Regions from separate parts of the Escherichia ruysiae genome, predicted to be linked through region 3. Evidence: predicted binding sites of a transcription regulator. Region 3 holds the regulator's gene; each other region holds the start of a gene.

Region 1 (10,848 bases), 770 kb from region 3:
GTTATTCAAAGTGGTATTTACAACGAATGTTCCGCACTGTGACGCATCAGACGCTTGGCGATTACATTCGTCAACGCCGACTGCTACTGGCTGCCGTTGAACTGCGCACCACCGAGCGCCCTATTTTTGATATCGCGATGGATCTGGGTTACGTTTCACAGCAGACCTTTTCCCGCGTTTTCCGTCGGCAATTTGATCGCACTCCCAGCGATTACCGCCACCGGATCTAGGGTTACTGCCCGCGCATGGCGTCATGCGCGGGTAATTGCTCTGCCCATGCCATAAAAACCTGCGGCGGCATCGCCTTTGCAAAGTACCAGCCCTGACAATAGCGCACGCCGCGTTTGCGCAGCCAGTTGACCTGATCCTCCGTTTCCACCCCTTCTGCAATCGTTTTTAGACCCAGACTGTGTGCCAGTTCGATGATATGTTCTGCAATCAAATGGCTGGTTTTATGCGTGGTCAACGTCTCAACAAACGATTTATCGATTTTCAGGATATCAATATTCAATGAGTTAAGGTTATGCAGGTTGGAGTAGCCAATACCAAAGTCATCGATCGCCACTTCGTAACCAGCCTGACGGAAAGCCAGAATAATCGGTGTCATTTTGGCGACATCTAAAAATGCATGTTCAGTGACTTCAAATTTAATTTGCTGCGGACGCACGGTGAATTGTTCTATTTTTTGATTAGTTAAGGCAATCACCCTTGAAGTATGAAAATCGGAGGCAGACAAATTAATTGAAGTAGATAATTCAGGGTGTTTTGCCAGCCAGGAACCGAGATCGTCAAACACCATGTTAATGACATAATCTGTCACCTGCGCAATTAGACCCTCTTGTTCCGCCAGCGGAATAAACTCTGCTGGCGTCATTACCTGTCCCTGATTCCCCGGCCAGCGTAGCAATGCCTCAGCACCAATACATTTATTCGTTTTAATATCAATAATCGGTTGGTAATAGAGACAAAGCTGCCGTTTTTCGAGGGCACGTTGCAATTTACGCTTAGGTGACTGGTACTTCTGGTTTATACGCAGCCAGAGTAAAAGAAGCACCAGGCTGCCCATAATGCCTGCCGGTAAGGCAAATACAAGGTGATTATAAAAGTGTGACAAAATACGCTGATTGGAGGTTGCAACGATAGCAGCAATGGGACGTTTTGTTGAATGGACTATCGCATATAAATAACCGTTCTGCTGTACGGTTATTTCCCTTTGATGAATCAATGGTGAGAATTTTTCTGCTGAGGCTTGTTTACTTAAAGAGAAAAAGGTTTTCGTCACCGTATCATATACCCCCCATTGCAGCGTTGGATCGTCAGACATCACCTCGCTCCAGAATAAAGGGTTAATTACCGCGACATAGTTTCCTCGTTGCATATAGGTCATTTTATAACCGGCAAAAAAAGGAGTGTCGCGATAATAATAGATTGAGACATTAGGTTCACGCTTATAGTTCGCTGGCGATATCGTATAGCCGTTAACGGGAGCCATTAATGTTGAGCATAAAAAAAGGTTATCGTGGGCATAGATCAATTCGTTGATATAAAGATAACCACGGATAATATTCAACATTTGTTGTTGATGAGTGGGAGTACAAATTTGTCCCTGATAGCGTTCCGCATCGTCGCTTGCTAAATCTGCCTGGCGAATGACCAGCTCGGATTTCTCCAGTGCCAACTGGGCAAAAGCACGAAGTTGATTATTCGCTTCCGCTTTAGCCCAAAGAAAGGCGATCCATAGCGACAGAATGATGGGAAGGAGGACTACAAAGATAATACCCGGCAACGCCAGCAATTTGTGTCGCACACTATGACTCATTTCTATCAATTCCCTGCCTGGTTATACCTGGTCATTGCAAGGTTAAAACCCTGGCTACCGACGACGTTAGATAAATCTTACGGTATAAATAGCACTTTTGCCTGATTTGAAATTGATACCTTCATAATCTTTGTTTAAATAAAAATAACTCGCTGATATCAAAAGGGCTTTGCTGAAAAAATGCAGGTCAGGCAGGAAGTTAAAATATTTCTTTATTATGCATTGTCTCGATTTCACTGAAAAACCACATAATTAGTGCAGCAATAAAAGTAGCAGCATAATCTGGCTAACAAACGAGCAATTGTGATATAGTTCACAAAAATTTATGAAACAAACTAAGTGTTTCATTTTATGTTCTGAAAGTCCCGCGATAGCCAGAGTGTATCACGCCCCCCGTGAGTAATACCGTGCTATCCAGGGCTTGGTAATTTTCAGAGGAAATGTTTGATGGCTACCCTCACCACTGGCGTGGTTCTCCTTCGCTGGCAGCTTCTTAGCGCCATATTGATGTTTCTGGCCAGCACGCTCAACATCCGTTTCCGGCGCTCTGATTATGTCGGGCTGGCAGTGATCAGTAGCGGTCTGGGCGTGGTTTCCGCCTGTTGGTTCGCAATGGGGTTGCTTGGCATCACAATGACCGATATTACTGCCATCTGGCACAACATTGAGTCGGTGATGGTGGAAGGGATGGGTCAAACTCCACCACAGTGGCCGATGATTTTGACCTGATATGTAGAAGCCTCCATAACGGAGGCTTCTTTTTTATGGCTGGCGGATGCTTCAATCACCCACATTAAAACAATATAACCTATTGTTTTAATGACAAATCAGAACGGAATGTCGTCATCGAAATCCATCGGCGGCTCGTTAGACGGCGCTGCCGGAGCGGACTGCTGCGGGCGAGACTGCGCACCGCCGCTGAACTGATTGCCACCCTGCGGCTGCTGAGGCTGCCCCCAACCGCCCTGCGGCTGACCGCCACCGACGTTACCGCCTGCCGGTGCGCCGCCGCCCTGGCGACCACCCAGCATCTGCATGGTGCCGCCAACGTTCACCACGACTTCTGTGGTGTAGCGATCCTGGCCGGATTGGTCAGTCCATTTGCGGGTACGCAGCTGACCTTCGATATAAACCTGAGAACCTTTACGCAGATATTCGCTGGCAACTTCCGCCAGTTTGCCGAACAGCACAACACGGTGCCATTCAGTCTGCTCTTTCATCTCGCCGGTCGCTTTATCACGCCAGGATTCGGAAGTAGCCAGCGTAATGTTGGCAACTGCGCCACCATTCGGCATATAGCGTACTTCCGGGTCCTGGCCCAGATTACCAACGAGAATAACCTTATTTACGCCTCTGCTGGCCATGTCGTGTCTCCTGAAAAAAACGTTCTAATAAGTGTAAACGCGCGATTGTAGCATTACCAATAGCGGTTTTACCACGATGTGACCTCGGTTCCGGTAAACAAACATGGCCCGACATTGTTACACAGCACTCCGGGTTTTGCATTCCAATACTGTATATTCATTCAGGTCGATTTGTGTCATAATTAACCGTTTGTGATCGCCGGTAGCGCCATGCCGCCGGGCAAAAAAGTGTTTAATCCGGGAAAGGTGAATGGATAAGATCGAAGTTCGGGGCGCCCGCACCCATAATCTCAAGAATATCAACCTCGTTATCCCCCGCGACAAACTGATTGTCGTCACCGGGCTTTCGGGTTCTGGCAAATCCTCGCTCGCTTTCGACACCTTATATGCCGAAGGGCAGCGTCGTTACGTTGAATCCCTTTCCGCCTACGCGCGGCAGTTTCTGTCACTGATGGAAAAACCGGATGTCGATCATATTGAGGGGCTTTCTCCCGCCATCTCAATTGAACAGAAATCGACGTCTCATAACCCGCGTTCCACAGTGGGGACCATCACTGAAATCCACGACTATTTGCGTCTGCTGTACGCTCGCGTCGGCGAGCCGCGCTGCCCGGACCACGACGTTCCGCTGGCGGCGCAAACTGTCAGCCAGATGGTGGATAACGTGCTTTCGCAGCCGGAAGGCAAACGTCTGATGCTACTCGCGCCAATCATCAAAGAGCGCAAAGGCGAACACACTAAAACGCTGGAGAATCTGGCGAGTCAGGGTTATATCCGCGCGCGTATTGATGGCGAAGTCTGCGATCTTTCCGATCCGCCGAAACTGGAACTGCAAAAGAAACACACCATTGAAGTGGTTATCGATCGCTTCAAGGTGCGTGACGATCTTACCCAGCGTCTGGCGGAATCGTTTGAAACCGCACTGGAGCTTTCCGGCGGTACGGCGGTTGTTGCGGATATGGACGATCCCAAAGCGGAAGAACTGCTGTTCTCCGCGAACTTCGCCTGCCCGATTTGCGGCTACAGTATGCGTGAACTGGAACCACGCCTGTTCTCGTTTAACAACCCGGCGGGCGCCTGCCCGACCTGTGACGGCCTCGGCGTACAGCAATATTTCGATCCCGATCGCGTGATCCAGAACCCGGAACTGTCGCTGGCTGGCGGGGCGATCCGTGGCTGGGATCGCCGCAACTTCTATTATTTCCAGATGCTGAAATCACTGGCAGATCACTATAAGTTTGACGTCGAAGCGCCGTGGGGCAGTCTGAGCGCAAACGTGCATAAAGTGGTGCTGTACGGTTCTGGCAAAGAAAATATCGAATTTAAATACATGAACGATCGCGGCGATACCTCCATCCGCCGCCATCCGTTCGAAGGCGTGCTGCACAATATGGAGCGCCGTTATAAAGAGACGGAATCCAGCGCGGTACGTGAAGAGTTAGCTAAGTTTATCAGCAATCGTCCGTGCGCCAGTTGTGAAGGGACGCGTTTGCGCCGTGAAGCGCGCCATGTTTATGTCGAGAATACGCCGCTGCCTGCAATCTCTGACATGAGCATCGGTCATGCGATGGAGTTCTTCAACAATCTCAAACTCGCCGGACAACGCGCGAAGATTGCGGAAAAAATCCTCAAAGAGATTGGTGACCGGCTGAAATTCCTCGTTAACGTTGGGCTGAATTACCTGACACTTTCCCGCTCGGCAGAGACACTTTCCGGCGGCGAAGCCCAGCGTATCCGTCTGGCGAGCCAGATTGGCGCAGGGCTGGTTGGCGTTATGTATGTGCTGGATGAGCCGTCTATCGGCCTGCACCAGCGCGATAACGAACGTTTGCTGGGTACGCTTATCCATCTGCGCGATCTTGGTAATACCGTGATTGTGGTGGAACACGATGAAGACGCGATTCGCGCGGCTGACCACGTTATCGACATCGGTCCGGGCGCAGGTGTTCACGGTGGTGAAGTGGTCGCGGAAGGATCGCTGGAAGCGATTATGGCAGTGCCAGAGTCGTTGACCGGGCAGTACATGAGCGGTAAACGCAAGATTGAAGTGCCGAAGAAACGCGTCCCTGCGAATCCGGAAAAAGTGCTGAAACTGACAGGCGCACGCGGCAACAACCTGAAAGATGTGACGCTAACGTTGCCAGTAGGCCTGTTTACCTGCATTACAGGGGTTTCAGGTTCCGGTAAATCGACGCTGATTAACGATACCCTGTTCCCGATTGCCCAACGCCAGTTGAACGGCGCGACTATCGCCGAACCGGCACCCTACCGTGATATTCAGGGGCTGGAGCATTTCGATAAAGTCATCGATATCGACCAAAGCCCAATTGGTCGTACTCCGCGTTCCAACCCGGCAACCTATACCGGCGTGTTTACGCCTGTGCGCGAATTGTTTGCGGGCGTACCGGAATCCCGCGCGCGCGGTTATACGCCAGGACGGTTCAGCTTTAACGTCCGTGGCGGACGCTGCGAAGCCTGTCAGGGCGATGGCGTGATCAAAGTTGAAATGCACTTCCTGCCGGATATTTACGTACCGTGCGATCAGTGCAAAGGTAAACGCTATAACCGCGAAACGCTGGAGATAAAGTACAAAGGCAAAACCATCCACGAAGTGCTGGATATGACCATCGAAGAGGCGCGAGAGTTCTTTGATGCCGTACCGGCGCTGGCGCGTAAGCTGCAAACGTTGATGGACGTTGGCCTGACGTACATCCGCCTCGGGCAGTCCGCCACCACGCTTTCCGGTGGTGAAGCCCAGCGCGTGAAGCTGGCGCGTGAGCTATCAAAACGCGGCACCGGGCAGACGCTGTATATTCTCGATGAGCCGACCACCGGTCTGCACTTTGCCGATATTCAGCAACTGCTCGACGTACTGCATAAACTGCGCGATCAGGGCAACACCATTGTGGTGATTGAGCACAATCTGGACGTGATTAAAACCGCCGACTGGATTGTCGATCTTGGCCCGGAAGGCGGCAGCGGCGGCGGCGAGATCCTCGTCTCCGGTACGCCAGAAACCGTCGCGGAATGCGAAGCTTCGCATACAGCGCGCTTCCTCAAACCAATGCTGTAATCACAAAGGCCGCTTTCTGAGCGGCCTCAGACTGATGACAAAGTCTAAAAATGTGCTCGGACAGTCCCCTCGCCCCTCCGGGGAGAGGGGGAAAACCGTGCCGCTTTTGACTTTTAAACCAGTTTTTCAGCAATATCAGGCCGCTTTCTGAACGGTCTTTTCCTTTCAGAGTTGTACCAGCAATTTGCGTTTTTCTTCCGGCAGCAAATTCACCGCCTGCTGATACGACGCATCGACCAGATAATAGATTTGCGAATCCGGCAACGATCCGTCGAGATATACGGTACTCCAGTGCGCTTTATTCAGATGTCGGCTGGGACGTACATCGCTGTGCTGCTGACGCAGAAGATCCGCCAGTTCCGGGCTGGTTTTCAGCGAAACCGCCGGGCGATTTTCCACTTCTTTCACCATCGCAAACAGCACATCTTCCACTTTGATTTGCGTCGCTTTCCAGTCGCTGTGAACGCTCTGTTCAGCGCCAGGTTTTGCCATGCAATATTGTAGCAACTCCGATATGGTCATTTTTTACTCCCCTTGTAGTGTCGCGATGATGCGACGCGATCCGCCGTGGACACGATGTTCCCCCAGCCAGATACCCTGCCAGGTGCCGGTCTGAATACGTCCTTTATGCACTGGCAAAACAAGCGATACTCCCAGCATTGAGGATTTGATATGAGAAGGCATATCATCTGCCCCTTCATAATCATGCTCATAGTTTCCGTTATCGGGAACAGTGCGGAGGAAAAAACGCTCCATGTCCTGGCGTACCGTGGGGTCGCAATTCTCATTAAGTGTCAGAGAGGCGGAAGTGTGTTGCAGCAACAGGTGCAGTAAACCGACATTAACACGCGGCATATCTGCCAGTTGATTCAGAATTTCATCCGTTACCAGATGAAACCCGCGAGATTTGGCGCTAAGCGTGAGCGTCTTTTGATACCACATGTGCTGCTCCTTGATAAAACTCTCTTAATCAGTTTGCAGCAAGACAGCGAAAGGATAAAGGTGTGATTAAAAAAACAGCATTCGGGAGAGTGACACACTCTCCCGCACTATCAGTATTCTGAATTAACGATCACCTCTTCGCCAAAAGCACCCGCTTGTGGCAAGGGTTTGTAGGTAGAGTTGGAGGCACGCAGAATACGGATACCACGAATGCCGACATCACGCGCGGCAGTCATATCATTATCGGAATCACCATAAAACATTCGGATATTTTTATCCTGCAACCACTGCGTTTTCGTGTTTTGTCCTGGTTTATCACCCGCAAAGATTACCGGATTCATACTGCTTGCCGGAATGTGGAAATCGTCGGCTAATGTTTTCGAAACCGTTTCTGTTTTCGTTGGGCTACGACCAGTCACAAAAAAGATGGTATCGCCACGGCGGACATGTATATCAATTAGCTGACGTGCGACCTCTTTTGGAATGCTGAATTCATCCCAACCATTGTTCATCTTTTCCCAGAATGCTGGGTTTTTTAGATAATCTTCGCTTTCTGGCGAGAATATTTTCTTGCCGCGCCAGAATCCGGGGCTGGAAAACAAAACGGTATCATCGATATCAAACCCAACCGCCATCGGTGGGCGCCCGGCAAGGCTATTTTCAATTTGTGCGACCGATACCCAATGGACAGGTGCCTGTTCAGCGAGTCTGGCAACGTTAGTGCCGGGATTAAGCGGTGAAGGTGAAGAGGCTAACGCAACAGCAGAACTGTTTAGAGCGAACAATAAGCAAACGGCACTCAATGCCTGTGTGATCTTGCGCATATTTTTCCCTAAATAGTCAGTAAGTTGAAACTTTTTATTATGAAGTGTGTTGGAAAAGCCATCTGACCATAACGCCAGCAGCGAGGGAAAGGAAGGATTATCTGCGGCTTTTGTGAAGAAAGGGAGAAGGATCACATGAGACCAGTCCGTGTTTGTAACTATTTAATAACTTAATATATTTCCATAGTATAAAAATGTTCGGAAATGAAACGCCTATTTTATTCACGTTTATAAGAAATAAGTCTTCATCTCCTTCGTACTATTTACCTGGATAATACATAGCCCCCCTTATTTATAGTAGAGCAGGCGGCTTTTCAACCGCCTGCTGGTTAACCTTACATCACTGCAGCAAACGCCTTTGCAACGCGCTGCACGTTCGCAGAGTTAAGCCCGGCAACACACATACGACCGCTGGCGATCAGGTAAACGCCAAATTCCTCGCGCAGGCGATCGACCTGAGCGGCGCTTAAACCGGTATAGCTGAACATGCCGCGTTGCTTAAGCAGGTAATCAAAATTGCGCTCCGGCATCTCAGTGCTCAACACCCGCACCAGTTGCTGACGCATTGCCAGAATACGGGTTCGCATTTCTTCTACTTCTGCCAACCAACTGGCTTTCAACGCCTCATCATTCAGCACCGTTGCCACTACCTGTGCACCAAAATTCGGCGGGCTGGAGTAAATACGGCGCACAGTAGCTTTCAGTTGCCCCAGCACACGGCCTGCGGCTTCGGCATCTTCACACACCACCGAAAGACCGCCGACACGTTCGCCGTACAGGGAGAAAATTTTCGAGAATGAATTGCTTACCAGAGCAGGTAATCCGGCGCTGGCAATGGCGCGAATGGCGTAGGCATCCTCTTCCATACCGGCACCAAATCCTTGATAAGCGATATCGAGAAATGGGATAAGCTCGCGTGCTTTGAGAATTTCAATGACTGCGTCCCATTGGTCGTTGGTGAGATCGGCGCCCGTTGGGTTATGACAGCACGGATGCAGCAGCACAATACTGCGGGCAGGCAATGTTTTTAGCGTCGCCAACAGATCGTCAAAACGCACACCGTTGGTCACTTCATCATACCAGGGGTAAGTGCTCACTTCGAATCCAGCCCCGGCAAATATTGCTACGTGATTTTCCCAGGTGGGATCGCTGACCCACACACCTGATTCCGGGAAGTAGCGTTTCAGGAAGTCAGCCCCCACTTTCAATGCCCCTGAACCGCCAAGCGTTTGAATAGTCGCCACGCGCTGTTGTTGTAACACCGGATGATTAGCGCCAAACAGCAGTGGCGCAATAGCATGGCGATAGCTGTTAAGCCCTTCCATCGGTAGATAAAGTGAAGCGCCATGAGGCTGCGCATTCAGGCGCGCTTCCGCTTCTTCGACGGCTTTTAATTGTGGAATAATCCCGTCTTCGTTGTAGTACAGACCGATACTCAAATTCACTTTGTCGCTGCGAGGGTCTTCTTTAAAACGCTCCATAAGCGAAAGAATCGGGTCGCCAGCGTAGGCGTCAACTTTTTGAAACACGCGATGGTTCTCCAGGTTTACGGGCAGGTGGTTAAAACACAATAAACCGGAAGATGGGGAAGATCGAGAGGATGTTTAGCAATGAGCAGCAATTAATAACGCAGCGAAGCTGATAAAAAACGCAAAACCTTCAGAGGTACGAACGACAAGAGTGTATCAATTTATTGAATTTACATAAATTTGCAGGCCGGATAAGGCTTTCACACCGCATCCGGCACAGACAATCAACTATTGCAGAACGATTAATCCACGTATTTCATCGCGACCCTTGATGTCAGGCGCGTGATAAGTTCGTAAGCACTCACTTTCGTCATTTCTGCGATACGCTCTACGGGCAGACCTTCGCCCCATAAAATGACCTGATCCCCGGCTTTATCCTGCGCCTGCGGGCCTAAATCTACGCAGATCATATCCATCGCGACTCGCCCCACAATCGGCACTTCGCGGCCGTTCACCAGCACTGGTGTACCGGACGGCGCGGCGCGCGGGTAGCCATCGCCATAGCCCATCGCCACCACGCCAAGGCGGGTATCGCGCTCGCTAATCCAGGTGCCGCCATAGCCTACCGGTTCACCTGCTTTATGCTCACGCACGGCAATCAGGCTGGAGGTCAGTGACATCACTGGCTGGCAACCGAAATCGGCACCGGTGGAACCATCTTCCAGCGGTGACACGCCATAAAGAATGATGCCCGGGCGCACCCAATCAAAATGCGACTGCGGCCATAACAAAATTCCGCCCGATGCGGCGATTGAACGCTTGCCGGGTCTGCCTTCGCAAAAGGTATTGAAGATATCGAGTTGTTTCTCAGTCGCGCCGCATTTTGGCTCATCAGCACGAGCAAAGTGGCTGACAATATTCACCGGCTGACGGACGTTTTTACATTGCGTAAGTCGTTGATAAAACGCTTCAGCTTGTTCCGGTAACACGCCCAGCCGGTGCATACCGGTGTCGAGTTTCATCCAGACGGTAACTGGCTCCTCCAGATTGGCCTCTTCCAGCGCAGCAAGCTGTTCTTCGTTATGCACGGCAGTATGCAGATGTTCAGCGGAGATCGTCGGCAGATCGTCTGCTTCAAAAAAGCCTTCCAGTAACAAAATAGGTTGCGTGATGCCCCCCGCCCTAAGCCGCAGGGCTTCTTCGAGACGGGCAACGCCAAAGGCGTCGGCATCGGGGAGCGTTCGCGCGGTCTCAATCAGACCGTGACCGTAGGCGTTCGCTTTCACCACCGCAACCAGTTTACTGGCAGGTGCCAGTTCACGCAGACGTTGCAGGTTGTGTCGCAGAGCGCGGCGGT
Region 2 (10,848 bases), 2.4 Mb from region 3:
CTGTTTGCTTGAATGTAGCCCAGTGACTCACTGATACCTCTGTAACCACAATTTTGTTTAATTATCTCTACGCGTACATAATGTGAGCATACATGCGACGCGTGAATATGTTAAACAATAGTAGATGACTTTATCCGCAGTAATCAAAGGATTTGATTGAGCAATACCTTGTCAGGGAGGGGCATTTTTCCTGAATATGCTGACATCGTATAAAGAAATACAGATAAAGTTATTATCTGTTTGTTATAGCGGCTGCGATGGCATACCTACAAGGAAAGGCCAAACAAGAACACGGTTGCTAAAACCGTGTTCTAAGATGTTGAGCCTCTATTCAGAACACTTTCTTAAAGGGCTTGACTGAAACGTGTTCATACACTCCAGCCGCCACGTAAGGATCGGCATCAGCCCATGCTTGCGCTGCTTCCAGAGATTCAAATTCAGCAATCACCGTCGAACCGGTAAAACCTGCGGCACCAGGATCATTACTATCAACTGCTGGCATTGGTCCCGCAGTCAGCAAACGACCTTCATCATGCAGTAACTGCAAACGCGCTAAATGTGCCGGACGAACGGAAAGACGTTTTTCGAGACTATCGGCTTTGTCTTGAGCGTAAATTACATACAACACGGGCACAACTCCTTGTTCGGAAAAGTTGTAAAGTACGTTATTTGAAAGGGCGAAGATCTGCAACGGAAAGATGATGTCTTTGTTAAGAGTCTGGATAAAGTCAGGTCAATTACGCCAAAAATTGCGTTTTCACTGATCCTGATCGTTTTGTGTTATTGAATATGATTGCTATTTGCATTTAAAATTGAGGCCTGGTTTTTCTACTGAAATGATTATGACTTCAATGACCCTTGATTTACCTCGCCGCTTCCCCTGGCCGACGTTACTTTCAGTCTGCATTCACGGTGCTGTCGTGGCGGGTCTACTCTATACCTCGGTACATCAGGTTATTGAACTACCTGCGCCCGCGCAGCCGATTTCTGTCACCATGGTTGCGCCAGCGGATCTCGAACCGCCACAAGCCGTTCAGCCGCCGCCGGAGCCGGTGGTAGAGCCAGAGCCGGAACCTGAGCCGATACCTGAACCGCCAAAAGAAGCGCCGGTGGTCATTGAAAAGCCGAAGCCAAAACCTAAGCCAAAACCGAAGCCAGTGAAAAAGGTGCAGGAACAGCCAAAGCGCGATGTTAAACCAGCGGAGTCGCGTCCGGCATCACCGTTTGAAAATACGGCACCAGCGCGCCCGACCACCAGCACTGCAACGGCTGCAACCAGCAAACCAGTCACTAGTGTGGCTTCAGGACCACGCGCATTAAGCCGCAATCAGCCGCAGTATCCAGCGCGTGCGCAGGCATTGCGCATTGAAGGGCAGGTTAAAGTTAAATTTGACGTTACACCGGATGGTCGCGTGGATAACGTACAAATTCTTTCCGCCAAACCCGCAAACATGTTTGAGCGCGAAGTGAAAAACGCGATGCGCAGATGGCGTTACGAGCCGGGTAAGCCAGGAAGTGGAATTGTGGTAAATATTCTGTTTAAAATTAACGGCACCACCGAAATTCAGTAAGTAAAAAGTCAAAAGCCTCCGACCGGAGGCTTTTGACTATTACTCAACGGGTAAGGCGCGAGGCTTTCCTTCAGGATCTACAGCGACATACTTAAATAATGCTTCCGTCGCTTTATAGCGTTGCCCAAGTGGTTCAGACGCCACCTTTTTCACCCACACTTCAATATTAATACTGACAGATGTTGTCCCTTTTTGGACACAGCGTGCATAGCAGCACACTACATCGCCGACCGCAACCGGCCGCAAGAAAGTCATTCCTTCAACCCGCACGGTTACTACGCGACCGTGTGCAATTTCTTTTGCCAGAATGGCACCACCAATATCCATCTGCGACATTAACCAACCACCAAAGATGTCACCATTGGCATTGGTATCGGCAGGCATGGCTAAAGTTCGTAAAACCAGATCGCCCTGGGGGACGTTATGTGTTGTTGACATGGTAAAACCGACTAAAAAGGAAAATCACAGGCGCGATGCTACTATGATTTTCCTGAGGAGAACAGAGGAGATACAGCGCCAGCCCCGAAGGACTGGCAGTCTGGTTATGATTTATCTTCCTGTGGCATGTGGCGGTAGATATAGATACCGCTTAACAGCGTGAAGATTAAGGTGAGGGCGGTCAGACCGAACACTTTGAAGTTGACCCAAATATTTTGTGGTAGCCAGAAAGCGATATAGATGTTTGCCAGCCCGCAAAGGATAAAAAAGACTGCCCAGGCCAGATTCAACTTCGACCATACTGGCTGCGGCAGGGTAAGCTCTTTACCCAACATACGTTGAATCAGCGGCTTTTTCATTACCCATTGGCTAACCAACAGAGCACCGGCAAACAGTGCGTAAATTACGGTGACCTTCCATTTAATAAACTCATCATTGTGGAAGAATAGCGTCAGACCACCGAAGACAACCACCAGAACAAAGGTGATCAGAGCCATCTTCTCAACCTTACGAAAGCGAACCCAGCTATAAATAAGCACAATCGCTGTGGCGACGATCAGCGCCGCAGTTGCCGCATAGATGTCATAAATCTTATAGAACGCGAAGAAGACAACCAGCGGTAGAAAATCAAGAAACTGCTTCATTTTACGATTCCGTAATCAAATGCTTAGGGTTATTGGCGAATCAACATGTACAGACGGAACAGATAGATGAGCAATACGGCTGAAATCAGGTTGCTCAAGGTGTTCGCCAGTACAGCGCCAATTTCTGGGGTTAATGCGGCAAACGAAGAGGCAAACAGCAACAACAGAGTTTTTGCCAGTAACCAGCTCAATACCGCAGGTGCCACCAGACGCATATTCGCCCATGTCAGCCGCATACTGCTGCGCATGGAGGCGAAAACGCCCATTTTATCCTGGACCAGCATCACGGGAGCCAACGCCAGCAGGATGGCCATGATGATACCAGGAACGACCACCAGCATGATGCCTATTTGCACAATCAATGTTGTCAGGAGGATTAGCAAGAATAGCTTCGGTAATACCGGAGCGCTCGCGCCAATTGCCCGTAATGCGCTGACCCGCTGACCGGCGGACACTAGCTGGATCATTAATAATACGCCGCCCGCAAGAATGGCGTTACCGATTAATCCTGAAAAGGTAGAAGCAGCGGACGCACGCAGCAAAATCTGCTGTTGTTCCGGGGACATATTTTGTACCAGGTCGAACAACCCACCGCCGCCACTAACGGGTACACCGTCATTGAGCTGCGCAAGTTGAGCGTCACTGGGTGAGAAAACATGTCCTAACACCACTGTGATAAATGCACAAAGCAACGATACCAACAGAATGGTCATAAATTGATTACGGAAGAAATTTCCGGTGTCACGGTATACGGACTGCGCCGTGATAGACATGCACTCTCCTTGAGTTTTATGCAGGTGTTAATTAGCGGGCAATTGTACCCTGGTTAGCCTCTCAGTGGCAGCATCAGGTCATGTATGGAAAAGCATATCTTTGTAAAGCGGAGGTAATTGTTGGCATTTATGTGTGCAGACGGGAGCAAGTGGCGAGCGCGTTAATATTTGCGCAGCGCAAATATTCGAAAATTGATTTAAATCACATTAACCAGGATTTGTGATGCAACTTCTAAATTAATCCAGATCAATAAAGGGTGATTTAGAGGATGTAGTGTGATCTGTGTAGGATCATTTGTTACCCCAATGTAGGTATATTTGTCACGTTTTTATAACCATAACGACGGAGCGGATATGAAAAAATTAACAGTGGCGGCTTTGGCAGTAACAACACTTCTCTCTGGCACAGCCTTTGCGCATGAAGCAGGCGAGTTTTTTATGCGTGCAGGTTCTGCGACTGTGCGTCCGACAGAAGGCGCTGGTGGTACGTTAGGAAGTCTGGGGGGATTTAGCGTGACTAATAACACTCAGTTGGGCCTGACGTTTACGTACATGGCGACTGACAATATCGGTGTTGAATTACTGGCAGCGACGCCTTTCCGCCATAAAATCGGTACTCGCGCGACCGGTGATATTGCAACAGTCCATCATCTGCCGCCAACACTGATGGCGCAGTGGTATTTTGGTGATGCCAGCAGCAAATTCCGTCCTTACGTTGGTGCCGGTATTAACTACACCACGTTCTTTGATAATGGATTTAACGATCATGGCAAAGAGGCCGGGCTTTCCGATCTCAGTCTGAAAGATTCCTGGGGCGCTGCCGGGCAGGTTGGGGTGGATTATCTGATTAACCGTGACTGGTTGGTTAACATGTCAGTCTGGTACATGGATATCGATACTACCGCAAATTATAAACTGGGCGGTGCACAGCAACACGACAGTGTACGCCTCGATCCGTGGGTGTTTATGTTCTCAGCAGGATATCGTTTTTAATTCCCCGCAAAATGACCCCGTAATTACGGGGTCAATAAGGACATGGTATAAAGGGTATTATTTCTTCGCTTCTACACCATCAGTTTCAGCACGAATTAAAAATTTCTCAGTTGTTTGCGGAATATGCTGAATTAGCCAGTCGGCCATCTGCTTTTCCTCATTTAAAATCGCTTCGATGACCGGAATAGAGGCTGTATCACCGGCATTTTTTGCCGCAGCTAATAGTGAGGTATAGCAGGCGATTTCAAATTGCTCGAAGACATAGCCGCTAATGGAACCTTTGACAATTTCATCAGAAGGAAAAATACCACCGATAGACTGCCCAAGCGCCGCCATTTTACTCATGGAATCTTTAATGACTGAACGCGAAATGTCATTACGGTCAAGAATAGTTTCCAATTGAACAATCTGGTTTTTAGTTTCGCTAAGATGTTGTTCAATACGTGCGCGTAAATCAGGATAATTATCTATGCGGCTGGCCATGGATTCAAGCATAGATTCGGCTTGCTTTTCCATTGCGTGGGCGTCACGTAGCCAGTCATGATAATGTTCAATACGATTCATGAAAATGTCCTCTTTATAAAATTACTGAAAGTTGAAGTTCATATTTCAGGCTTTATTTTCGGCTTTCTTATTTACGTTATTAAGAGCCAGATCAGTCAGTTTGATGTCGGTGGCCTTTTCTTCTTCCAGAGTTTCTTTCAGAAGCTTCGCTGCTTTACGGTAACCTAATTGTTCAGCCAGCGTCGCTAAGGTCCCGTAACTGGCGATCTCATAGTGCTCGACTTTCTGTGCAGCTGCAATGAGCGCGGCGTCACGCACTTCGTTTTTTTCTGTGCTCTCAATGACCTCATTAGCTTCTTCAATGAGTCCTTCCATTGCTACGCACTTCATGCGTTTAATTTTAAGATTTGATTCGGATTCTACGACTTGATCAATACGTTCTATCTGTCCATGAGTTTCCTCAAGGTGCGCATGAAAAGCCTGACTTAGTTTTTCGTTTGATGTCGCTCTGGAAAGTTTTGCCAGCGCGCGAGTTAACTGTTTTTCTGCGCTGTAGGTGTCTGAAAGCAGGTGAATAAATACATCTTCAATGGTCTTCATATTCATATTTTTCTCCAGTGAAATCACTGCGAGCCATACGGCCCGCAGATACAATTATCTTTATCAGCTGATATTAATAATTAACGGTGGATCAGGATTTTCCTGATTTATTACCACCGCTTTGTTGACCGCCTTTTTTACCCGCTTCGGATGCGCGTTGCGGATCGTTTTTAAAATTACCGCCGCTGTGCTGACCACCTTTACGACCTGCGTCGGATGCCTTCTCACGATCTTCGGCGAAATTTCCTGAACCACCACGATGTTCGGCCATGTTATTTCTCCCGTTACGTTGCATTGTTTGACTAATATGAGTGTTGTGTGTCGACACTCATTAAAATTAGTTGCTAATAAGAATTAGTCAAATTAAGCGTGACAAGGAGGGAGGGTGGGAAATATATTTTGAGGAAGGTTCTGGATATATTAGCAATTGCCTGAGGAATAAGTGACTTAGGAAAAATTATTGATTTTACTGGTGTTATGTTGCGGGATTAATTTGTTTGATTATATTACTGTTGGGCGGAAAAATGACGTAAGTTGACGTATGTTAGGTTAAGCGAAACGGTAAAAAGGCAAATAATGAATAAAATTAAGATTTTTCTGGCTTCGTTAAAGGAATACAAAATGCCGCCAGCAGAACTGACGGCTGTGGGATTAACTGCGTGTTGCCGCTTTCATCGGTTGTATAAAAGCTTTCAATGCCACCAACATTTTCTCTGGCTCATCAATATGTTGCTCGATGATTTTAACAATGGCCGAACCAGAAATCGCGCCCGCAGCTCCTGCATCAATCGCTGCTTTTACCTGTTCCGGGGCGGAAATACCAAACCCTTGTAACGGAGGCGCAGCATTGTACTCTTTCAGCTTCGCGAGCAGATGATTGAGGGGTAACGCTGCGCGGTTTTCAGCTCCGGTCACGCCCGCACGCGACAGCAAATAGGTGTAACCACGACCATAAGAGGCTATCTGACGCAGCAAATCATCGTCGGCATTCGGCGGGCAGATAAATATAGGTGCGACGTTATGGCGCAACGAAGCCTGGCGGAAGGGCGCAGACTCTTCCACGGGCACATCGGCAACCAGCACCGAATCGACGCCGACTTTCTCGCATTGGGCATAAAACTCATCAATACCTTTGTTAAACACCAGGTTGGCATACATCAGAAGGCCAATGGGAATATTCGGGTGTTTCTGGCGAATCAGTGCCAGCATTTCAAAACATTGTGCCGGGGTCACACCCGCCGCAAAAGCACGCAGTGTGGCGTTTTGAATCGTCGGGCCATCCGCCAGCGGGTCAGAGAAGGGGATGCCTAACTCCAGCGCGTCAGCACCGGCTTCAATTAGCGCATCGATAATTTTCAGCGACTGCTCAATGCCCGGATCACCGAGCGTGACGAAAGGAACGAATGCGCCTTCTTTGCGCTCCTTCAAACGGGCAAACAGAGTTTCATAGCGTTCCATCAGATTTCCCCTCGTGCTTTCAAAATATCGTGAACGGTGAAGATGTCTTTATCGCCGCGACCGGAAAGGTTAACCACCAGCAGCTGCTCTTTTTCCGGGTTTTCGCGCATCATTTTCAGCGCATGAGCCAGGGCATGGGAGGATTCCAGCGCCGGGATGATCCCTTCATGCAGGCACAGCGTTTTAAAGGCGTCCAGTGCTTCATCATCGGTAATTGAGACATAATCAGCGCGTCCAGTGCTGTTGAGATACGCGTGTTGCGGGCCGACAGACGGGAAATCCAGCCCGGCTGAGATGGAGTAAGATTCTTCAATCTGCCCGTCTTCTGTCTGCATCATCGGCGCTTTCATACCGAAATAGATGCCCACACGACCATGTTTCAATGGTGCACCGTGCTCGCCGGTTTCGATACCGTGACCGCCTGGTTCCACCCCAATCAGGCCAACGTCGGTTTCGTTGATGAAATCAGCAAACATCCCGATGGCATTCGAACCGCCGCCAACACAGGCGATAACGGCGTCCGGTAGGCGACCTTCTCTTTCCAGAATCTGTGCTTTGGTTTCTTCGCCAATCATCCGTTGAAACTCACGCACAATGGTCGGGTAAGGATGCGGGCCAGCTGCGGTGCCCAGCATGTAGTGCGCGGTTTCATAACTGCCGGACCAGTCGCGCAGAGCCTCGTTACAAGCATCTTTCAGCGTCGCGGAACCGCTATGTACCGGGATCACTTCCGCGCCCATTAAGCGCATACGAAAAACGTTGGGCGACTGACGTTCGACGTCTTTGGCACCCATATAAATTCGACATTTCAGGCCAAGCAGGGCGCTGGCAAGGGCAGACGCCACACCATGCTGACCGGCACCGGTTTCGGCGATGATTTCGGTTTTACCCATCCGCTTCGCCAGTAAGGCCTGACCCAGCACCTGGTTTGTTTTATGTGCGCCGCCGTGCAGTAAATCTTCACGTTTCAGGTACAACGTGGTGTTAGTGCCGGCCGTAATATTCTGGCATTTAGTCAGCGCGGTCGGGCGTCCGGCATAGTTTTTTAGCAGATCATTAAACTGCGCCTGAAATTCTGGATCTTTTTGTGCGCTGACGAAGGCTTCTTCCAGCTGGCGCAGGGCAGGCATCAGGATTTGTGGCACGTACATGCCGCCAAACTCACCAAAATACGGGTTAAGTAATGTTGTCATTGTTCCTTTCCTTAATATGCGCGCAGTGTCTGGAAAACCGAGGCCAAAAGACGTGCGTCTTTGATGCCCGGTTGCGACTCTACAGCAGAATTAAAATCAAGCCCGGCGCAGCCGGTTTGTGCCGCTTCCACGCAGTTATCTGCGCCTAAGCCACCCGCCAGCAGAACGTTGCCAAGCGATTGACCGTTTAACAGTGACCAGTCGAAACGTTGCCCGCTTCCGCCCTGGCCGTTATCGAAAACATATTTATCAACGTGCTGAAAATCGCGCGCGGGCAGGGTTTCTCCAACGCTCAATGCTTTCCAGATGGCAACGTTTGCTGGCAGAGCATCACGCAGTGCGTCGATATATTGCTGATCTTCACTGCCATGCAGTTGCACTGCCACCAGCGATAACACCTTAGCTTTGCCTGCCACATCGGCAATATCGTGATTGCGGAACACGCCAACATACTGCAACGGTGCCGCAGCCATCACTTCCTGCGCCTGTTCAACGTTGACGCAACGTGGTGATGTCGCAACAAAAATCAACCCACCGTAAATCGCGCCCGCGTCATAAGCTGCTTTAGCATCTTGCCCACGCGTCAGGCCACATACTTTATTCTCACCCAGCAACACCCGACGCACGGCGGCGTGCAAATCGTCATGGGCCATCAACGCCGAACCAATCAGAAAACCGTTAGCGAAGTGGCTTAACTCGCGCACCTGAGCGTAAGTATTGATGCCGGATTCGCTGATTACCGTCACGTTGTGCCCCAGTTTCGGCGCAAGCTCGCGGGTACGGTTGAGATCAATCGACAAATCACGCAGATCGCGGTTGTTGATGCCAACGACCTTTGCCCCCAATGCAATGGCGCGCTCCAGTTCCTCTTCATTACTGACTTCGGTCAGCACACCCATCTTCAAACTATGGGCGACGGCTGCAAGCTGGCGATACGATTCGTCGTCCAGCACTGAAAGCATTAATAAGCAGGCATCAGCCTGGTAATAGCGCGCCAGATAGATCTGGTAAGGGTCGATAATAAAGTCTTTACATAAAATCGGCTGTGGCGCGATTTGGCTGACGATGGGGAGGAAATCAAAGCTTCCCTGGAAATATTTCTCATCAGTCAGCACCGAAATTGCCGAAGCGTAATGCTTATAAATCGAGGCAATGCGTGCCGGATCGAAATCATCACGGATCACGCCTTTTGATGGCGACGCTTTCTTGCATTCCAGAATAAATGCGGTACGTGCACCCTGTAGCGCATCATAAAAATGTCGCGTGCTCGGCTGAATTTCATTCTGAAAACTGGCAAGTGGTTGCTGCTGTTTACGGGCTTCTACCCAAATCGCCTTGTCCGCGACGATTTTCGCTAAAACGGTTTGCATCATTTACCCTCGTGCCGCCAGTGCGGTGACTCTGTCGTAAGCGGAACCACTACGCAGTACCTCAAGAACGGTTTGCGCATTGGCTTGCAGATCTTCCTGGCCATGCAGGCGCATTAACATGGCGACATTCGCCGCGACGGCTGCCTCATGGGCGGCGTCGCCTTTACCTTGTAACAAACGTGTTAAAATGTCACGGTTTTCTTCCGGCGTTCCGCCTGCCAGTTGTTCCTGGTGGTAGGGCGTCAGGCCAAAATTTTCTGCGGTCAACTGATAGCTTTTAATTTCGCCATCGTGCAACTCGGCAACAATCGTTGGTGCGTGTAACGAAACTTCATCCATTCCGCCGCTGTGCACAACCGCTGCGCGTTGATACCCCAACACGCGCAGCGTTTCGGCAATCGGCAGTACCAGCTCCGGACTATAAACACCAATTAACGCCAGCGGCGGATGCGCCGGGTTAATCAATGGCCCCAGCACGTTGAACAGAGTGCGGGTTTTCAGTTGCTGACGAACCGGCATCGCGTGGCGGAATCCGGTGTGATATTTCGGTGCAAAGAGGAAACAGACGCCTAACTCATCTAGCGCCTGGCGCGATTTATCGGCGTTCATATCAAGATTAATACCGAACGCCGCCAGCAGATCCGAAGAACCCGATTTACTGGAGACGCTGCGGTTGCCGTGTTTCGCCACTTTCAGCCCACAGGCTGCTGCAACAAAAGCACTGGCGGTAGAAATGTTGATACTGTTGCTGCCGTCACCGCCGGTGCCGACAATATCGGCAAACAGATAATCCGGGCGCGGGAACGGCGCAGCGTTTTCCAGAAGCGCAGTTGCTGCTCCGGCGATTTCGTTCGGGTGTTCGCCACGAATTTTCATGCTCACCAGCGCCGCCGCCAGTTGTTCCGGCTTCAGTTCACCACGTACCACTGCTGAAAATAGCTGGTGGCTTTCCTGCTGGCTAAGGGTCTGCGCCTGATACAGTTTTTCCAGAATCGGTTGCAGCGTGTTGGTGGGTTCCAGCTTTTGCTGCGCCCAGGCCAGCGTTTGTTCCAGCAAGCGAGCGCCCTGGGTGGTGAGAATGGATTCCGGATGGAACTGGAATCCACAGACGCGATCCGCATCATGACGAACCGCCATCACCATGCCATTAAAATGGGCGTTGATGGTTAAACCGGCCGGAATGTTACTGCCCACCAGCGAGTGATAACGCGCCACTGGCAGAGGGTTTGTTAACCCGGCAAACATCGCCTGACCGTCATGTTCAATGCTCGACGCTTTACCGTGCAGAATTTCGCCCGCCTGGC
Region 3 (10,848 bases):
CCAGCGGCGCGGGAACCACCACTACCAGCCTCGCGTTTCGAAAAATCTTCGCGCAGTTAAATCTGCGCTCAGCCGAGGTAGAAGGCGACAGTTTTCACCGTTACACCCGCCCGGAAATGGACATGGCGATCCGCAAAGCGCGCGACGCCGGGCGGCATATCAGTTACTTCGGCCCCGAAGCTAACGACTTCGGCCTGCTGGAACAAACCTTCATTGAATACGGCCTGAGCGGCAAAGGGAAATCTCGCAAATATCTGCATACCTACGACGAAGCCGTACCGTGGAATCAGGTGCCAGGTACGTTTACCCCGTGGCAGGCGCTGCCAGAACCCACCGATGTGCTGTTTTATGAAGGTTTGCACGGCGGCGTGGTCACACCACAACATAACGTCGCGCAGCATGTGGATTTACTGGTTGGTGTAGTGCCTATCGTTAACCTGGAGTGGATTCAAAAACTCATCCGCGACACCAGCGAGCGCGGGCACTCGCGAGAAGCGGTGATGGACTCGGTAGTTCGCTCAATGGAAGACTATATCAACTACATCACACCGCAGTTTTCTCGCACCCACATTAACTTCCAGCGCGTCCCCACCGTTGACACCTCAAACCCCTTCGCCGCAAAAGGCATCCCATCGCTGGATGAAAGCTTTGTGGTAATCCATTTTCGAAATCTGGAAGGAATCGATTTCCCCTGGCTGTTGGCGATGCTGCAAGGCTCGTTCATTTCCCACATCAATACATTAGTGGTGCCGGGCGGCAAAATGGGTCTGGCAATGGAGTTAATTATGCTGCCGCTGGTGCAACGACTGATGGAAGGGAAGAAAATCGAGTAACTCTGCTATTAAGCCGGATAAAATACTCTCCGGCTTCACAACGGGATAGTTAAATCACGCGGCAACCACTTCATACGAGTGAGTAATATTTACCGCTTTTTCCAGCATCAACGCGACTGAGCAATACTTCTCGGCTGAGAGATCAACCGCACGCGCAACCGCTGCATCCTTCAGGTCGCGACCGGTGACGATAAAATGCAGATTAATGTGCGTAAACAGGCGTGGTGCCTCTTCGCGGCGTTCAGAGGTCAATTTTACTTCACAATCGACCACATCCTGACGCCCTTTTTGCAGGATAGAAACCACATCAATGGCGCTGCAACCACCCGCCGCCATCAACACCATTTCCATCGGACTTGGCGCTTTATCGCCTGAGTTGCCGTCCATTAAAATCTGGTGACCAGAGGCGGATTCGCCCAGAAAGGTTAACCCTTCGACCCACTTCACACGCGCTTGCATAATCGAAACTCCATTGCGTCAATTTTCCTGACAGAGTACGCGTACTGACCAAATCGCGCAACGGAAGGCGACCTGGGTCATGCTGAAGCGAGACACCAGGAGACACAACGCGAAAGCTATGCTAAAACAGTCAGGATGCTACAGTAATACATTGATGTACTGCATGTATGTAAAGGACGTCACATTACCGTGCAGTTCAGTTGATAGCCCCTTCCCAGGTAGCGGGAAGCACATTTCGGCAATCCAGAGACAGCGGCGTTTTCTGGCTCTGGAGAAAGCTTATAACAGAGGATAACCGCGCATGGTGCTTGGCAAACCGCAAACAGACCCGACTCTCGAATGGTTCTTGTCTCATTGCCACATTCATAAGTACCCATCCAAGAGCACGCTTATTCACCAGGGTGAAAAAGCGGAAACGCTGTACTACATCGTTAAAGGCTCTGTGGCAGTGCTGATCAAAGACGAGGAGGGTAAAGAAATGATCCTCTCTTATCTGAATCAGGGTGATTTCATTGGCGAACTGGGCCTGTTTGAAGAAGGCCAGGAACGTAGCGCATGGGTACGTGCGAAAACCGCCTGTGAAGTGGCTGAAATTTCCTACAAAAAATTCCGCCAATTAATTCAGGTAAACCCGGATATTCTGATGCGTCTCTCCGCACAGATGGCACGTCGCCTGCAAGTCACTTCAGAGAAAGTGGGCAACCTGGCATTCCTCGATGTAACAGGCCGCATTGCACAGACTCTGCTGAACCTGGCAAAACAACCGGATGCCATGACTCACCCGGACGGTATGCAAATCAAAATTACCCGTCAGGAAATCGGTCAGATTGTCGGCTGTTCTCGTGAAACCGTGGGGCGCATTCTGAAGATGCTGGAAGATCAGAACCTGATCTCCGCACACGGTAAAACCATCGTCGTTTACGGCACTCGTTAATCCCGTCGGAGTGGCGCGTTACTGAGTAGCGCGCCATTTTGTTTAACCCGATGTGGCGCAGACTGATTTACCATCCTGATATCAACTATGCACTACGACAAACGCTGGTGCTATGTTTGCCCGTGGCCGTTGGTCTATTGCTTGGCGAATTAAGGCTTGGGCTGCTCTTTTCCCTCGTCCCCGCCTGTTGCAATATTGCGGGGCTTGATACGCCCCATAAACGCTTTTTCAAACGTTTAATTATTGGTGCGTCGCTGTTTGCCACGTGCAGCTTGCTAACACAACTGCTGCTGGAAAAAGATATCCCCCTGCCATTTCTGCTGACAGGGTTAACGTTGATACTTGGCGTTACTGCCGAGTTAGGGCCATTACACGCAAAATTACTTCCCGCATCGCTGCTGGCAGCTATTTTTACCTTAAGTCTGGCGGGATACATGCCCGTCTGGGAACCGTTGCTCATCTATGCGTTGGGTACACTCTGGTATGGGCTGTTTAACTGGTTTTGGTTCTGGCTCTGGCGCGAACAACCGCTACGCGAGTCACTTAGCCTGCTGTACCGTGAACTGGCAGATTATTGCGAAGCCAAATACAGCCTGCTTACCCAGCACACCGATCCTGAGAAAGCGTTGCCACCGCTGCTGGAACGCCAGCAAAAAGCGGTCGATTTAATTACCCAGTGCTATCAGCAAATGCATATGCTTTCCGCGCAAAATAATACCGATTACAAGCGGATGCTGCGCATTTTCCAGGAGGCGCTGGATTTACAGGAACACATCTCGGTCAGTTTGCATCAGCCAGAAGAGGTGCAAAAGCTGGTCGAGCGTAGCCATGCGGAGGAGGTTATCCGCTGGAATGCGCAAACCGTCGCCACTCGCCTGCGCGTGCTGGCTGATGACATTCTTTACCATCGCCTGCCGACGCGTTTTACGATGGATAAGCAAATTGGCGCACTGGAAAAAATCGCCCGCCAGCATCCGGATAACCCTGTAGGGCAATTCTGCTACTGGCATTTCAGCCGCATCGCCCGCGTGCTGCGAACGCAAAAACCACTCTATACCCGTGACTTACTGGCCGATAAACAGCGCCGAATGCCGTTACTCCCGGCGCTGAAAAGCTATCTTTCCCTGAAATCGCCAGCACTGCGTAATGCAGGACGACTGAGTGTGATGTTAAGCGTTGCCAGCCTGATGGGCACCGCGCTGCATCTGCCGAAATCCTATTGGATACTAATGACGGTATTGCTGGTGACGCAAAATGGTTATGGCGCGACTCGTCTGCGAATTGTGAATCGTTCTGTCGGAACCGTGGTTGGATTAATTATTGCTGGTGTTGCACTGCACTTTAAAATCCCTGAAGGTTACACCCTGACGCTGATGCTTTTCACCACGCTCGCCAGTTACCTGATATTGCGCAAAAACTACGGCTGGGCGACGGTCGGTTTTACCATTACCGCTGTATATACCCTGCAACTGTTATGGCTGAATGGCGAGCAGTACATCATCCCCCGTCTAATCGATACTATCATCGGTTGTCTGATTGCCTTCGGCGGCACAGTTTGGCTGTGGCCGCAGTGGCAGAGCGGCTTATTGCGCAAGAACGCCCATGATGCCTTAGAAACTTACCAGGAGGCCATTCGTCTGATCCTCAGTAAAGATCCGCAACCTACGCCACTAGCCTGGCAACGAATGCGGGTTAATCAGGCGCATAACACCTTGTATAACTCATTGAACCAGGCGATGCAGGAACCGGCGTTTAACAGCCATTATCTGGCAGATATGAAACTGTGGGTTACGCATAGTCAGTTTATTGTTGAGCATATTAATGCCATGACCACGCTGGCGCGGGAGCACCGGACATTGCCGCCGGAACTGGCGCAGGAGTATTTGCAGTCTTGTGAAATCGCTATTCAACGCTGTCAGCAGCGGCTGGAATATGATGAACCGGGGAGTTCTGGTGACGCCAATATCATAGACTCGCCAGAGATGCTGCCACACGAAGGCGCGTCTGGCACGCTGGAGCAGCATTTACAACGCGTTATTGGCCATCTGAATACAATGCACACCATTTCAGCGATGGCCTGGCGGCAGCGACCGCATCACGGGATTTGGTTGAGTCGGAAGTTACGGGATTCGAAGGCGTAATATCATTATTGCCAGAAGCAAACCGTAGGTCGGATTAGGCGTTCACGCCGCATCCGACATGCTTTGCCTGATGCGACGATGACACGTCTTATTTACGCCCCAATCACCTTCGCCACCGCGTGGGCGAAACGTTGCATCCCTTCATCGATATCCGCATCTTCCACCACCAGCGATGGTGCAAAACGCATCACATCCGGTCCGGCATTCAGCACCATTACGCCTGCCTCTGCGCCCGCATACAGGAAATCACGCGCCCGACCTTTGTACTGTGGCTTAAGCTCCGCGCCAATCAACAGCCCCATACCGCGAATATCGCTAAACACATCGTACTGCTGATCGATCTTCTGCAAATGGTCAACAAAACGCTGGCGTTTCGCCTGAATGCCTTCCAGCACTTCAGGGGTATTGATGATATCAAACGCCGCGCCCGCTACTGCACAGGCCAGAGGATTACCGCCGTAGGTGGAACCGTGAGAACCAGGATGAAACGCAGAAGCAATTTCCGCCGTGGTCAGCATGGCGCTAATCGGGAAGCCGCCGCCTAACGCTTTCGCAGAAGTCAGAATATCCGGCGTCACGCCGTAGTACATGTAAGCAAACAAATCGCCAGTCCGCCCCATCCCGCACTGCACTTCATCAAACACCAATAATGACTGATGTTGATCGCACAGCTCGCGCAAGCCCTGCAAAAACGCTGGCGTCGCTGCCGTCACACCGCCCTCGCCCTGGATCGGCTCAACCACCACCGCACAGGTGTGATCATCCATCACCGCTTTCACTGCGTGGAGATCGTTAAAGGGAACGTGGATGATGTCTGCCGGTTTTGGCCCAAAGCCGTCGGAATATTTTGGCTGCCCGCCTACCGAGACGGTAAACAGCGAGCGTCCATGAAAGGCGTTATGGAAGGCAATAATTTTGGTTTTGAACGGGCTATGGCGCACGCAAGCGTAATGACGCGCCAGTTTAAAGGCCGTTTCGTTGGCTTCCGTCCCGGAGTTCATAAACACCACGCGTTCGGCAAAGGTTGCCTCGATCAGCTTACGCCCAAGACGCAGCGCCGGTTCGTTGGTGAAAACGTTGCTGATATGCCATAGCGTTTCCCCCTGGGTTTTTAACGCTTCCACCAGCGCCGGATGGCAATGGCCTAATGCCGTAACCGCAATGCCACCCGCGAAATCGACGTACTCTTTGCCTTGCTGATCCCAGACTCGGCTGCCCTGACCTTTTACCGGAATAAACTCTGCCGGTGCATAAATCGGCAGGATCACTTCATCGAAAGTCGCGCGTGTAATTGCTGCTTGTTCAGTTGCCATCTCATGATCACCCTGTTACGCATAAATCAATGTGAAATTATAATCACAAAATATGCATAAAAAATCACTAGATAGCAACCAGAAATCAGCGATGCAGGAAATTCGCCAGCAATTGATGCCCCTGTTCGCTGAGAATGCTTTCCGGGTGGAACTGCACACCTTCAAGATCCCACTGGCGATGGCGAATCCCCATAATCTCGCGGGTTTCGCTCCAGGCAGTCACGTCAAAGCACGCTGGCAATGAGTCAGGTTCTACCACCAGCGAATGGTAGCGCGTCACGGTGAGTGGATTTGCCAGACCGCGAAATACCCCCTGGCCGTTATGCGTAATCGGTGAAGTTTTGCCGTGCATGACCTTTGCGGCGCGCACGACTTTGCCGCCAAAAGCCTGCGCCATCGCCTGATGACCGAGGCAGACGCCAAGAATCGGCAAGCGTCCGGCATAGTGACGAATAGTCTCAAGGGAGATCCCGGCTTCATTGGGCGTACAGGGGCCAGGTGAGATGACAATTTTCTGCGGTTTAAGGGCGTCGATATCCGCCAGCGTCAACGCATCGTTGCGCTTAACCAGCACATCCGCCCCCAGTTCACAAAAGTACTGGTAGAGGTTCCAGGTGAAAGAATCGTAGTTATCAATAAGCAGGATCATGGCGGCTCCGGTACGAAAGAACCGCGCTATTTTACTCAGATTCCCCGGCTTCGCTTACCACTTTGCTAAATATCGTCTGCAGCGCAGAGAGATCGCCCATAGCCCCGCTCTGATTTGCCTGATTCCAGGTCTCTTTTTCGATACCCTGCCAGCTCAGTTGATAGCCCGCATGAATAGCCAGTTGCTCGAAGAAGATCCGCTGTGCCAGGCCACTTCCCGCACGGAATGGATGCAGGACATTGATTTCACAATAGTAGTGCGCCAGTCGCTCGACGAACTTCGCTTTCTCAAGGCCGACCAGATAACCTTCTTCCTCCAGATCCTGCATCAGGGCATTGCCCTCTTTTTCGATATAAGCAAAGTGGCAGAACGGCGTATCCCCCTGATAAATATCGACTTCACGCAGTTGCCCCGCCCAGTCGAAAATATCCTGATACAGCTGGCGATGAATAGCGCGCAAATGCGGTAAACCACGCACCAACGGACCAAGCTCAATGGTCGCGGCACGCAGCGCCGTCATTTCGTAAGCCGCCTGCTCCAGCCGCTGCTGTTGGCGGATATCCAGCCGATTACGCATGATATCGAGGCCAGGATAGAGATACGGGTCGCGCCCTTCGCCGAATTTATCGCTCATAGTGCCTCCTTAGCTCTTCAAGGCGCACCAAAGCCTCAGCGGCAGTAAGAGTGACTAATGGCATCTCGACGCCTTCAAGACGGCGACTGGCCTGGAAATTACGATTACGCTGAAGCTCCCAGAGACGGGACTTTTGCTTATCGGTGAGTTTCTTCACTGGATGCCTCCCTGAACGTGTCCATTTGCCACAAGTATAAGCGGCAAATCCGGGTTACGCCGGAAGAGCAGATGCGCGGACAATTTTGCCCGCGCGAGAAATCGTTACGGCAGGACTTTAGCGGAAAGGATAACGACCGGCTTTGACGGCACATTCTGGTATGGACCAACGTCATGAGTCGGCACCTGGGAAATCTTATCGGCAACGTCCATACCTTTCACCACTTTACCAAAGACGGCGTAGCCGAAATCACGCTGACCGTGGTCAAGGAAGGCATTGTCGGCTACGTTGATAAAGAACTGACTGGTTGCGCTGTCTTTGTCCGCAGTTCGCGCCATAGCAATAGTGCCGCGCGTATTGCGCAGGCCGTTATCGGCTTCATTTTTGATTGGCGGGTTTGGTTTTTTCTGCTGCATCTGCTCGGTAAATCCGCCGCCCTGAATCATAAAGCCAGGGATAACGCGGTGAAAGGTGGTGTTGTTATAAAAACCACTGTTCACATAATCGACAAAGTTTTGCACTGATACCGGCGCTTTCTGGCTATCCAGCTCCAGTTCGATATTACCAGCAGAGGTTGTTAACAATACGTGCGGATCCCCTTTCGCTGCCATTGCTACGGGTGAGAGAGCAGAAAGAGCGAAAACAGCAGCCATCGCCGCCAGGGTCGATTTGAACATGAGATTTCCTTAACAAACAGAGCAGAAAAAAAGCAAGTGGAGAGATTCTAAATAGCCTTCAATGACAAGGCCATTCCTTTACCTAATTTTACGTACTTGAAATATATGTAACCTGATGATCACTTTTATTTCGTGATCAGAATCACTTTAACGTTTGCAAATTAGCAACCGTTTGCAATTAAATATTTAATCAGATCACAAAATCACCTAAAATCGCCCGCTCGCGGCATAGCCCGCTATGCCATTTTACTTTTGAACGCAGGCCAATCATGACTAACAGCAATCGCATCAAGCTCACATGGATTAGCTTTCTTTCCTACGCACTGACCGGTGCGTTGGTTATTGTCACCGGGATGGTGATGGGAAATATCGCCGATTATTTCAATCTGCCCGTTTCCAGTATGAGTAATACCTTCACCTTCCTCAACGCCGGCATTTTAATCTCTATCTTCCTCAACGCCTGGCTGATGGAAATCGTCCCGTTGAAAACGCAGTTACGTTTTGGCTTTCTCCTGATGGTGCTGGCGGTTGCCGGTTTGATGTTCAGCCACAGCCTGGCGCTGTTCTCGGCGGCGATGTTCATCCTTGGGGTGGTCAGCGGTATCACCATGTCGATTGGTACATTCCTGGTAACGCAAATGTATGAAGGGCGCCAGCGCGGTTCCCGTCTGCTGTTTACCGACTCCTTCTTCAGTATGGCCGGGATGATTTTCCCGATGATCGCCGCATTTCTGCTGGCGCGCAGCATTGAGTGGTACTGGGTTTATGCCTGCATCGGGTTGGTGTACGTCGCTATTTTTATTCTGACCTTCGGCTGTGAGTTCCCGGCGCTGGGCAAACATGCGCCAAAAGCTGACGCCCCGGTAGCGAAAGAAAAGTGGGGGATCGGCGTGCTGTTTCTCTCTATTGCTGCGCTGTGCTACATCCTCGGTCAGCTAGGTTTTATCTCCTGGGTGCCAGAGTACGCCAAAGGTCTGGGCATGAGCCTGAACGACGCGGGTACGCTGGTAAGCAACTTCTGGATGTCGTACATGGTCGGCATGTGGGCGTTCAGCTTTATTCTGCGTTTCTTTGACCTGCAACGTATTCTGACCGTGCTGGCAGGCCTGGCTGCGATTCTGATGTACGTCTTTAACACCGGAACACCAGCGCATATGGCATGGTCTATTCTTGCTCTGGGCTTCTTCTCCAGCGCAATCTATACCACCATCATCACTCTGGGTTCCCAGCAGACAAAAGTACCATCGCCAAAACTGGTTAACTTCGTACTCACCTGTGGAACCATCGGCACCATGCTGACCTTTGTGGTTACCGGTCCGATCGTAGAACATAGCGGTCCACAGGCGGCACTGCTCACTGCAAACGGTCTGTACGCTGTGGTATTCGTGATGTGCTTCCTGTTAGGTTTTGTCAGCCGTCACCGTCAGCACAACACCCTGACCTCTCATTAATTGCCAATGCCGGGCGGCACTTTTGTCGTCCGGCTTTTTCCTCTCATCTCCCGCAACGTGCCTTCATCTCTATAAATGCTTTTATTTTGTCTGTTTTTTGCACAAACATGAAATGTCAGACAATTCCGTGACTTAAGAATATTTATACAAATCAGCAATATACCTCTTAAGGAGTATATAAAGGTGAATTTGATTTGCATCAATAAGTGGGGTTGCTGAATCGTTAAGGTAGGCGGTAATAGAAAAGAAATCGAGGCAAAAATGAGCAAAGTCAGACTCGCAATTATCGGTAACGGTATGGTCGGCCATCGCTTTATCGAAGATCTTCTTGATAAATCTGATGCGGCCAACTTTGATATTACCGTTTTCTGTGAAGAACCGCGCATCGCTTATGACCGCGTACACCTCTCGTCTTACTTCTCTCACCACACCGCCGAAGAGCTGTCGCTGGTGCGCGAAGGCTTTTACGAGAAACACGGCATTAAAGTTCTGGTCGGCGAACGCGCTATCACCATCAACCGTCAGGAGAAGGTGATTCACTCCAGCGCCGGGCGTACCGTTTATTATGACAAGCTGATCATGGCGACCGGTTCCTACCCGTGGATCCCGCCGATCAAAGGTTCTGATACCCAGGATTGCTTTGTCTATCGCACCATTGAAGACCTCAACGCGATTGAATCCTGCGCCCGTCGCAGCAAGCGCGGTGCCGTTGTTGGCGGTGGCCTGTTAGGTCTGGAAGCCGCTGGCGCGCTGAAAAACTTAGGCATTGAAACCCACGTTATCGAATTTGCCCCTATGCTGATGGCGGAACAGCTTGATCAGATGGGCGGCGAGCAGCTGCGTCGCAAAATCGAAAGTATGGGCGTGCGCGTTCACACCAGCAAAAACACCCTTGAAATTGTGCAGGAAGGTGTCGAAGCGCGTAAAACCATGCGTTTTGCCGACGGTAGCGAGCTGGAAGTTGACTTTATCGTCTTCTCTACCGGTATCCGTCCGCGCGATAAGCTGGCAACCCAGTGTGGTCTGGACGTTGCTCCGCGCGGGGGTATCGTAATCAATGATTCCTGCCAGACTTCCGATCCGGATATCTACGCCATCGGTGAATGCGCAAGCTGGAACAACCGTGTCTTTGGTCTGGTCGCACCAGGCTACAAAATGGCGCAGGTCGCCGTTGACCACATTCTCGGTAGCGAAAACGCCTTTGAAGGCGCTGACCTTAGCGCCAAGCTGAAACTGCTGGGCGTGGACGTTGGCGGTATTGGCGATGCGCATGGCCGTACACCAGGCGCTCGTAGCTATGTTTACCTCGACGAAAGCAAAGAGATCTACAAACGCCTGGTTGTCAGCGAAGACAACAAAACCCTGCTCGGTGCGGTACTGGTGGGTGATACCAGCGATTACGGCAACCTGCTGCAACTGGTGTTGAACGCTATCGAACTGCCAGAAAACCCAGATTCCCTGATCCTGCCAGCGCACTCCGGTAGCGGTAAGCCATCTATCGGTGTAGATAAACTGCCGGACAGCGCACAAATCTGCTCCTGCTTCGACGTCACCAAAGGCGACCTGATTGCTGCTATCAACAAAGGCTGCCACACCGTTG

What was found. Region 3 encodes CRP, which controls carbon source genes, mostly activating them, when cyclic AMP is high. Its sites were predicted from a motif close to ATGTGANNNNNNTCACAT; they were not measured.
Region 1: a site for CRP is predicted at 2,121-2,138, ahead of RGV86_RS11150 (YjcB family protein). Genes of this name have one in related genera too.
Region 2: a site for CRP is predicted at 3,617-3,634, ahead of ompW (outer membrane protein OmpW). Genes of this name have one in related genera too.

What each region holds. Positions count from the first base shown of each region.
Region 1 covers NZ_JAVIWS010000001.1:2,275,095-2,285,942, forward strand. Annotated here, with positions in the region: gene soxS (superoxide response transcriptional regulator SoxS) at 1-230, shown strand, start outside; gene RGV86_RS11145 (EAL domain-containing protein) at 233-1,819, opposite strand; gene RGV86_RS11150 (YjcB family protein) at 2,267-2,548, shown strand; gene ssb1 (single-stranded DNA-binding protein SSB1) at 2,647-3,183, opposite strand; gene uvrA (excinuclease ABC subunit UvrA) at 3,434-6,256, shown strand; gene RGV86_RS11165 (MmcQ/YjbR family DNA-binding protein) at 6,422-6,778, opposite strand; gene RGV86_RS11170 (secondary thiamine-phosphate synthase enzyme YjbQ) at 6,782-7,198, opposite strand; gene aphA (acid phosphatase AphA) at 7,309-8,022, opposite strand; gene tyrB (aromatic amino acid transaminase) at 8,358-9,551, opposite strand; gene alr (alanine racemase) at 9,794-10,848, opposite strand, start outside.
Region 2 covers NZ_JAVIWS010000001.1:595,088-605,935, reverse strand. Annotated here, with positions in the region: gene kch (voltage-gated potassium channel protein) at 1-31, opposite strand, end outside; gene RGV86_RS03125 (YciI family protein) at 332-628, opposite strand; gene tonB (TonB system transport protein TonB) at 852-1,571, shown strand; gene yciA (acyl-CoA thioester hydrolase YciA) at 1,611-2,009, opposite strand; gene RGV86_RS03110 (septation protein A) at 2,114-2,653, opposite strand; gene RGV86_RS03105 (YciC family protein) at 2,683-3,426, opposite strand; gene ompW (outer membrane protein OmpW) at 3,781-4,419, shown strand; gene RGV86_RS03095 (ferritin-like domain-containing protein) at 4,477-4,983, opposite strand; gene RGV86_RS03090 (YciE/YciF ferroxidase family protein) at 5,029-5,529, opposite strand; gene RGV86_RS03085 (con-10 family general stress protein) at 5,615-5,794, opposite strand; gene trpA (tryptophan synthase subunit alpha) at 6,175-6,981, opposite strand; gene trpB (tryptophan synthase subunit beta) at 6,981-8,174, opposite strand; gene trpCF (bifunctional indole-3-glycerol-phosphate synthase TrpC/phosphoribosylanthranilate isomerase TrpF) at 8,186-9,547, opposite strand; gene trpD (bifunctional anthranilate synthase glutamate amidotransferase component TrpG/anthranilate phosphoribosyltransferase TrpD) at 9,548-10,848, opposite strand, start outside.
Region 3 covers NZ_JAVIWS010000001.1:3,043,422-3,054,269, reverse strand. Annotated here, with positions in the region: gene RGV86_RS14680 (phosphoribulokinase) at 1-833, shown strand, start outside; gene RGV86_RS14675 (OsmC family protein) at 888-1,292, opposite strand; gene crp (cAMP-activated global transcriptional regulator CRP) at 1,594-2,226, shown strand; gene RGV86_RS14665 (YccS/YhfK family putative transporter) at 2,277-4,367, shown strand; gene argD (bifunctional acetylornithine/succinyldiaminopimelate transaminase) at 4,460-5,680, opposite strand; gene pabA (aminodeoxychorismate synthase component 2) at 5,766-6,329, opposite strand; gene RGV86_RS14650 (putative adenosine monophosphate-protein transferase Fic) at 6,361-6,963, opposite strand; gene RGV86_RS14645 (YhfG family protein) at 6,953-7,120, opposite strand; gene ppiA (peptidylprolyl isomerase A) at 7,225-7,797, opposite strand; gene tsgA (MFS transporter TsgA) at 8,067-9,248, shown strand; gene nirB (NADPH-nitrite reductase large subunit) at 9,510-10,848, shown strand, end outside.